One region of the Solibacillus sp. FSL W7-1472 genome, then DNA from elsewhere that is predicted to be linked to it. Evidence: riboswitches for the same ligand, from Rfam matches in the RefSeq annotation. Region 1 holds a riboswitch; each other region holds the start of a gene.
The links. A riboswitch is a leader RNA that binds a small molecule or an ion and turns the genes downstream of it on or off. The one in region 1 is predicted to bind S-adenosylmethionine.
Positions count from the first base shown of each region.

Region 1 (2,207 bases):
TGTCTGCACCTGCAAAACCGTTGAATACATATAACTCGTCACGTTCTTTTAAGTAATTTACAACTTTCACATAAAGTTTATCAAATACCTCTGCAGAAATCGGACGGTTAACTTTGCCCCAATCGATTTTATTGTTGCAAATTTCTTCTTTTACTATATATTTATCTTTTGGAGAACGGCCAGTGTATTTTCCTGTTTGGGCACGTAATGCACCTTCAACAGTCAGCACGGCTTCTCCGCGTGATGTAGCTTTTTCAACTAATTGTGGAACAGATAATTGAGTTTTGATGTTTTCCCCGTTTAAAAGTTCTTTCAGCTCGTTAGCAATTTCTACCGAATTCATCTATTAAATACCATCCTTTTTTATAGTATTCCCTTATAGAGGGGAGTTGATTCCTAATTCAAAAATAGTATAACACATTAAGTGAAATAATCTATACTAATTGCAAATTATTTTTTCCGGAATTTTAAACATTGCGAAATACGTCAAAATTTGTTGACAGCACTTGTTTTTTTGCGTAAGATGTTTAATTGAACGGATACTCTTATCCCGAGCTGGTGGAGGGGCAGGCCCTATGAAACCCGGCAACCTGCGTATATTTTATACGTGTTGGTGCCAACCTGATGCAAGGGCAAAAATTCCCTTGAACGATAAGAGTGAAAGGTAACGAAACGTAATATCCTTTCCTCACGTGTGATGAACACGGCTATGAGAGAAAGGATTTTTTTTATTTTGTTTTACAATTTCGTGCTGAGCGAAAATTATATAGTTACAGCCTTTCAGACCCTCGTGTTAAAGCAAATATAGCTTGACGTTAAAAGGTAGATACGCATTAGCGTAATTGCTTTATATAACGGACATGGGTAATGAGTACCGTATCAATAAAAAACAATTGCCAAAGTGATTTAGGAGGAAATGACATGACAAATCGTCGACTGTTTACATCAGAAAGTGTAACGGAAGGACATCCGGATAAAATTTGTGACCAAATTTCGGATGCCATTTTAGACGCTATTTTAGCTGCAGATCCAAATGCACGTGTAGCTTGTGAAACTACGGTAACAACAGGCTTAGTACTAGTATCTGGTGAGATTACAACTTCTACTTATGTAGATATGAAAGGAATTATCCGTGATACAGTGGCAGAAATCGGCTACACACGCGGTAAGTACGGCTTTGATGCGGAAAACCTTGCAGTACTAGTAGCTGTAGGAGAGCAATCACCTGACATTGCACAAGGTGTTGACCAAGCATTGGAAGCACGTGAAGGTTCAATGACGGATGATGAACTGGAAGCAATCGGTGCAGGCGACCAAGGATTAATGTTCGGCTATGCATGTAACGAAACACCGGAATTAATGCCGATGCCAATTTCTTTAGCTCATAAATTAGCACGTCGTTTAACAGAAGTACGTAAATCAGGAGAATTGGAATATTTACGTCCGGATGGTAAAACACAAGTAACAATCGAATATGATGAAAACAATGAACCTGTTCGTGTGGATACAATCGTTATTTCAACACAGCATGATGAAGAAGCAACATTAGAACAAATTCAAACAGATATTAAAGAGCACGTTATTAAACCGGTTGTTCCTGCTCAATTATTGGATGAAGCAACAAAATACTTCATCAACCCAACAGGTCGTTTCGTAATCGGCGGGCCTAAAGGAGATGCAGGTCTTACAGGTCGTAAAATTATTGTTGATACTTACGGCGGCTATGCGCGTCATGGTGGCGGAGCATTCTCCGGTAAGGATGCGACAAAAGTTGACCGCTCTGCAGCATATGCAGCACGTTATGTTGCTAAAAACATTGTAGCAGCTGGCCTAGCTGACCGTGCTGAAGTGCAACTGGCGTATGCAATCGGTGTTGCACAACCTGTATCAATCGCGGTTGATACATTCGGTACAGGAAAAGTAGAAGAATCAAAAATCGTGAACTGGGTACGTGAGCTATTTGATTTACGTCCTGCGGGCATTATTAAAATGCTTGATTTACGTCGTCCGATTTATAAGCAAACAGCAGCATACGGACATTTCGGTCGCACAGATTTAAATGTGCCATGGGAAAGTACGGATAAAGCGGCTGAATTGAAAGCTAAAGCAGGAATTTAATATAATAAAAAGGAGCATCCAGTTTAATGGATAGCTCCTTTTTTATGATCTTATATAAGATTTCTTTTTAACAAGGTATAGATTTATAA
Region 1 is NZ_CP150208.1:2,878,284-2,880,490, reverse strand. It holds gene pckA (phosphoenolpyruvate carboxykinase (ATP)) at 1-343, opposite strand, end outside; SAM riboswitch class I at 543-658, shown strand; gene metK (methionine adenosyltransferase) at 922-2,118, shown strand.

Region 2 (2,207 bases), 730 kb from region 1:
CAACTGCTGCACGTGCGAAATAATCGGTTTCCGACTCATAAACTACTCGACCATCTTCAATGTCCAATAATGATGCATTCGGATAAGCTGATAAAAAAGCTTTATTCGGTAAATTAACCCCTTCAAATGCCTGAATTGTATGGAAAGGACCTAATCGGCAGTTACTCCCAACAATATCTGCACCTAACCTTTCCAAGTCTTGAAACGCTTCATTTAACGTCATTAAATTTTGAAGGACACCCGGTTCCTGCATCGTCATTTGAGCAATGATCGGCAAATCGGTCATCGAACGTAATAGATGGACACAATGCGATAATTCTTCAAAATCGTAATACGTTTCCAATAAAAATCCATCCGGTTCACCTGCTAGTAATACTTCCGCCTGTTCTTGGAACGCAGCTAAAATTTCATCTAATGTTGCATCACTTTTACGAATTCCCCGAATACCACCGATCGTTGCAAGAACATATTGCCCATCCAGGGAAGCTGCCCGCTTTGCGATCTTTAACGCTGCTTCATTAAACTCCTTCACACGATTTTCATAACCATAACGTGCAAGCTTAATGCGGTTAGCTCCATATGTATTGGTCTGAATAATATCTGCACCTGCCGCAATATATTCACTATGAATTTTCTCTATAATATCAGGACGGGCAATATTCATTTCTTCATGGCAATAATCCAACCCATATGAATAAAGAAGTGTCCCGATTGCTCCGTCGGCTGTTAAAACCCGTGTTTGTAATTCTTCAAGTAAACCCATTGCCTTCACTCCATCATTTACAGTATTTTCAGTATTTTTACGATACAAAAAAGCCTTCTTTCATTAAAGAAAAGAAGGCATAGTAGTTATCGACTTAATCCCTTCTCATCTTCTGGCATTCGCCACTGGATTTAGCACCTGACTTAATGTTGGTTGCTGAAGTTTCATCGGGCCAGTCCCTCGACTTCTCTTGATAAGAAATAATATGAATTTTTGAAATATTTAAATGAATCATAACGTTATCTAATACGTCCGTCAATACCCTTTAGCTGAATGAAGTATTTCTTTACATAATTCGACTAATAATGTGTTCAGCTGTTTTTTTGCCGTTTTGAATACAAGCACCGATTCCTACTCCGAAATAGGCACATCCCGCTAATAGAACATTCGGGTAATCCGTTGCCAGTTGCTGTATAACTTTTGATAAGGCTTCATTATGCGCCAAATCATAGCGCGGCATTTGGTCAATCCACTTTGTTACATTAATGACAGTTGGATCCGCTTCAACACCTAAGCTGAGACGAATGTCTTCCAATGCAACTTTTGTCAGTTCTTCATCTGACATGGCTGCCAACTCTTCATAGCGCGGATTAATATCTTTATAAAACAAGCGAACGAGTAAATTGCCTTCTGCTGACGTATGCTTCCATTTACGGCTCGTCCATGTCGATGCATTACAAATTAAATCACTATTATGCGAAACGATAAAGCCGGTACCATCAGCCGGTAATATATCGTCCGGTACATCAAAGCCAACATACATCGTTAAAGTAGATGCCGTCGTGAACTTTTTCAGCTGTTCCTCTAATGAATCATCCTGTATTACATGACGTACCGTCTCATTTGGAACGGCCAGTACAACAATATCTGCCAATATTGTTTCATCTTCCAGCACGACTTCATATTGCTCACCTTTTTTTAGAATTTGCTTTGTTACTGTCTTTCTCATGAATTCAACTTCCGGCAGCTGTTCTTCTAAACGATTGATTAATGCTGATAAACCCGGACGGAAAGAAATAAACTTCTTATTCGCAGCTTTTTCGAATTGCTCGCGATGTGCCTCGAAGCCTTTAATAATCGATCCGTAGTTGTTTTTATAATCCACTAAATACGGCAATGTAGATGCCAGGCTTAATTGATATAAATCGCCTGAATAAACTCCTGCCAATACTGGAGCAATTTGCTTTCGAACAATTTCTTCACCTAAAAAATATTCTAAAAACGTACCGATAGAGCTTTCTTTAGTAAATTTAGTATTCGGGATTTCTAAATCTTGAAGGGCCCTCTTCTTTCCTTCTTCTGAAATTAACGTACTCGACATGAGCGATTCTACACTCATCGGAATACCGAATGTCGAACCTGCCGGAATAGCATGCAGCTCGTTATTCGTATGAATGTAGGAAATACCTGTTTCGTTATAGACAAGCTCTGATTCAAAATTAAG
Region 2 is NZ_CP150208.1:3,607,069-3,609,275, forward strand. It holds gene MKY07_RS17985 (bifunctional homocysteine S-methyltransferase/methylenetetrahydrofolate reductase) at 1-763, opposite strand, end outside; SAM riboswitch class I at 866-963, opposite strand; gene hemG (protoporphyrinogen oxidase) at 1,050-2,207, opposite strand, start outside.
Region 2: another riboswitch for S-adenosylmethionine. It lies ahead of MKY07_RS17985 (bifunctional homocysteine S-methyltransferase/methylenetetrahydrofolate reductase); the one in region 1 lies ahead of metK (methionine adenosyltransferase).

Region 3 (2,207 bases), 1.4 Mb from region 1:
CCATTTTCATGCAATACCGCAGCTACTGGTAAGCGCGGTTTTGTTTCATTGCGTTTTGTCGGTGTACCAATCGTCATCGCAAATAGCGGGAAAACATATTCCGGTAAATTGAACAGCTCGCTAATTTCCTTAGGATTTGTACGGGCACCGCCAATATAGCAAATGCCGTAACCCATTGATTCTGCTGCAATAACAAAGTTTTGCGCAAATAATGCAACATCTGCTACACCTACAAGCACGTTTTCAGCCGTGTCAGCAGAAATATCGACTCCGTGCTTTTGACCAGCTACCTGCAAACGTTTGAAATCTACGCAAAACAAGAAAGAGGCACCAGCTGTTTTGAATTGGAATTCGTTTTTAGACAGTTCACCCAGCTTAGTTTTCTTTTCTTCATCCGTTACCCAGATAACACTGTATGCCTGCACAAAATGCGAGCTTGCCGCCATTTGTGCTGTTTCGATTAAATCGATGACAGTTTCTTTTGAAATTTCCTCACCTGTATATTTGCGAACAGATGTGTGACTGCGTAATAATTCTTTTGTATTCACGTGAACATCTCCCTTTTATGTAATAAAAATCTTAATGGTATATCCTTCAAGCTTATTTTAGTCAATATTTTAGTTGAAGTCGATTATAAGCGTCTATTCAATTCATAGGGAGGAAATTTTTGCATATCGTTAAATACAGATAAGAGTAATCAGAATAGAAATCTGAAAATTTTAATTTTTTGTGTTGACATATCGGATTAGTATGTTTTATACTGAGACTCAACGATGGAACACAAATCACATAACTCTTATCAAGAGCGGCGGAGGGAATAGGCCCTGAGATGCCCGGCAACCAGTAAGTGATGAACTGACTAAGGTGCTAAATCCTACAAAATGGACAATCATTTTGAAAGATAAGAGGAGGCAAACTTGCTCATGCGCAACCCTCTTCTTAACTGAAGGGGGTTTTTTTCATTTAAAAAATCCTCCTCAAAAACACCGATTTCACCATCGATTAAATTTTTGGGGGTATTAAAATGACAAATTTAAGACCAGAAACATTATTATTACACGGGGGTCAAAAGCCAGACCCGGAAACAGGAGCAATTGCAGTTCCGGTTTACCGTACAACGGCCTATGCATTTAATGACACAGCTCATGCGCAACGTCTATTTGCATTACAGGAAACAGGCAATATTTATTCAAGAATTATGAACCCGACAGTCGGGGCATTTGAAGAACGGGTTGCTTTATTAGAAGGGGGCACAGCTGCAGTAGGGCTTTCATCTGGCGCAGCAGCAGTAGCATTTTCTATTTTAAACGTAGCCGGTGCAGGGGATGAAATTGTTGCGGCAGGTTCACTTTACGGTGGGACTTATAATTTATTCGCGACAACATTGCCTCGTTACGGCATTACAGTAAAATTCGTAGATGAATCAAATCCTGAAAATTTCCAAGCGGCAATCACTGATAAAACGAAGGCAATCTTCGCAGAAATTATCGGAAATCCAAGCTTGAAAGTACTGGATATTGAAGCGGTAGCAAACATCGCTCATGACAATGGTCTTCCTTTATTAATCGACAGCACATTTGCTTCCCCATATGGAAGTAATCCGATTGAATTCGGCGCGGATGTTGTCATTCATTCTGCAACAAAATGGATTGGCGGTCATGGAACGACGATCGGCGGGATTGTCGTTGATGCCGGTAAATTCGACTGGACACAAGGAAGACATCCAGGGTTTACAGAACCCGATACTTCATACCACGGTCTAAGATACGGAATTGACACAGCAGGCGCTGCATTTGCGACAAAGCTTCGTGTTCAACTATTGCGTGATTTTGGTCCAACATTATCTGCTGACGCGGCATTTAATTTCCTGCAAGGACTTGAAACGCTTCATTTGCGTATTGTCCGACACAATGAAAATACACAGAAAGTTGCCGAGTATTTAAGAAACCACCCATTTGTGGAGTACGTGAATTACAACGGCTTTGAAGATTTTGCGACACATGATTTAGCGAAAAAGTATTTGAAAAACGGCTTCGGATCAATCATTACGTTCGGAATTAAAGGCGGACGTGAAGCTGGCCGCCAAGTAATCGATAACGTGGAATTGTTCTCACATGTAGCGAACGTTGGCGATGCCCGTTCATTAATTATCCATCCTGCGAGCACAACACACCAACAGTTATCTGCGGAAGAATTAAAAACTGCCG
Region 3 is NZ_CP150208.1:360,979-363,185, forward strand. It holds gene nfsA (oxygen-insensitive NADPH nitroreductase) at 1-548, opposite strand, end outside; SAM riboswitch class I at 794-908, shown strand; gene MKY07_RS01780 (O-acetylhomoserine aminocarboxypropyltransferase/cysteine synthase family protein) at 1,025-2,207, shown strand, end outside.
Region 3: another riboswitch for S-adenosylmethionine. It lies ahead of MKY07_RS01780 (O-acetylhomoserine aminocarboxypropyltransferase/cysteine synthase family protein); the one in region 1 lies ahead of metK (methionine adenosyltransferase).

Region 4 (2,207 bases), 1.0 Mb from region 1:
GGGCCATTATGGCTGATCCGGAAATTTTAATATTGGATGAGCCATGTGGCGGTCTGGACTTAATCGAACGGGAAAACTTGCTGCAAACAATAGAACAGATTGCACAAGCAGAAAACGGCCCTACCCTAATTTACGTGACGCATCATGTAGAAGAAATACTTCCTTGTTTTAGCCATGTACTTTTAATGAAAGACGGAAAAAATGTCGAAGCCAATGCACGCGAAGTTGTTTTAACAGACGAATTATTAAGCGATTTCTTCGGGCGGGAAATTAGTTTGCAGATCGAACGCGAACGTGCCTGGGTTGCAATTAAATAAAAATGAACCAGCAGGAGTCCACCTCCTGCTGGTTCATTTCATTTACACAAATTAAATATGATATTCAATATTTTCATCGACGTAATGCCATTCATACGGCGTTTCTTGGTATACGTAGTAGTTCAGCCAGTTGTAGAACAACAGATGCGAATGGGCACGCCAAACATTTTTCGGTGCCTGCAACGGGTCGTTATTCGGGAAATAGTTGATCGGAATTTCCGTATTGTCCGGATCTTTCTCAATATCGCGGAAATACTCATCCGATAAAGTCGTTGCATCATATTCCAGATGCCCTGTAATCATAATATGTTTATTGTTTTTCGATTGCACAATAAACACGCCTGCATCATCCGAATAGCTTAATAGTCGCAAGTCAGGGTGTGCCCGCACTTCATCAATTGAAACCGACGTGTGGCGTGAATGAGGTGCCACATACTCATCACTGAATCCCCGCACTAAATCTACTGTTAAATCCGTAATCACATGGGAATAAACACCGGAGCATTTCTTCGGCAATTCGAATTTTCCGATGCCAAAATGGTGATACAAGGCAGCTTGGGCGCCCCAACATATATACATAATCGAAGTGACATGTTCATCTGCCCAGTCCATAACATGCGTAATCTCATTCCAGTATCCAACATCTTCAAAATCCATTTTCTCTACTGGCGCTCCTGTAATAATGAGCCCATCAAAGCGACGGTGCTTCACTTGGTCGAATGTTCGATAAAATGTATCTAAATGTGATTTGGAAACATTTTTTGATTCGTATGTAGCCGTGTTTAAAAATGTCACATCTACCTGTAACGGTGTATTCCCGAGTAAACGCAGCAACTGCAGTTCGGTTTTTTCTTTTTCAGGCATTAAATTAAACACTAAAATATTTAACGGTCGAATTTGTTGCGTTTTCGCACGGTCTTCCTCCATAACGAAAATCTTCTCTTTTCTAAGCAGCTCTCCCGCCGGTAAATGTTTCGGAATATTAATCGGCATTCCACTTTCCCCCTCATAAACTTTTTCAGCAATCTTTTAATAATCTGTAGTTTTCAGGCAATGCATTGTTTTACGATTGAAACAAACTGTTCCAGAACAATATAAAAAGCCCCTCTCATTCCAGCAAAAACAGAAATGAGAGGGGCCTTTTTACCCGTTCTTATCTGCCAAGGTTCACACCTTGCTGGAAGTAGCACCTTTCTAGTTGAACTAGAGGTTGCTGAAGCATCATAAGGCCAAGTCCCTCCGCTTCTCTTGATAAGACTATTAAATTGTCATTAGTGTATCATGTACTTTGTAATTTTGCAATAATTCTAAAAATATTATTTCACGCTTACTAAAGCTGCTCTTTTTCTATATTGAATAACATTGTCTCCAGCTGTTCATCCCATACACGTGTCAATGTATTGTATACCCGCATAAAATGTCTGTTTTCCTTTTGATCGAAAAGCAAAAAACATAGGACCGGTATATCATTAATCTGGATCGATTCCGTCGAAACAACACTTGAAATATAATGCGGTACTTCATCTTCCGCAACCGGTTGTTCGGATAGTTGCTGCTGAATGAACTCAATCAGCACCGCTTCTTCAATTGCTTCGATTTCTTCCGTTTCGATTGTCGGGAAAGGCTCCGGAAACTCCTCCAAATCCGCAAATTCCTCCAGATCACCATCCAGTGGCTGCTCATGGATCGGGCTGTATTGAATAAAATAACTTGTTTCTTCAAGCTCCTCTTCAAAAATGCCCGATTCCAGCTGTGACTTACCCTTAGCGGTAAGTGCAAATTCCTGTTCCTTCACAATCATACCCAGTCGTAACATTTTATTCGTTAAATCATGAATAAATAACGGTTCCACTAACAAAATTTCGGCTAATAACTCAACATTTTTCAGCT
Region 4 is NZ_CP150208.1:1,860,508-1,862,714, reverse strand. It holds gene MKY07_RS09175 (ABC transporter ATP-binding protein) at 1-317, shown strand, start outside; gene metA (homoserine O-succinyltransferase) at 369-1,310, opposite strand; SAM riboswitch class I at 1,468-1,575, opposite strand; gene MKY07_RS09165 (nucleoside-diphosphate sugar epimerase) at 1,648-2,207, opposite strand, start outside.
Region 4: another riboswitch for S-adenosylmethionine. It lies ahead of metA (homoserine O-succinyltransferase); the one in region 1 lies ahead of metK (methionine adenosyltransferase).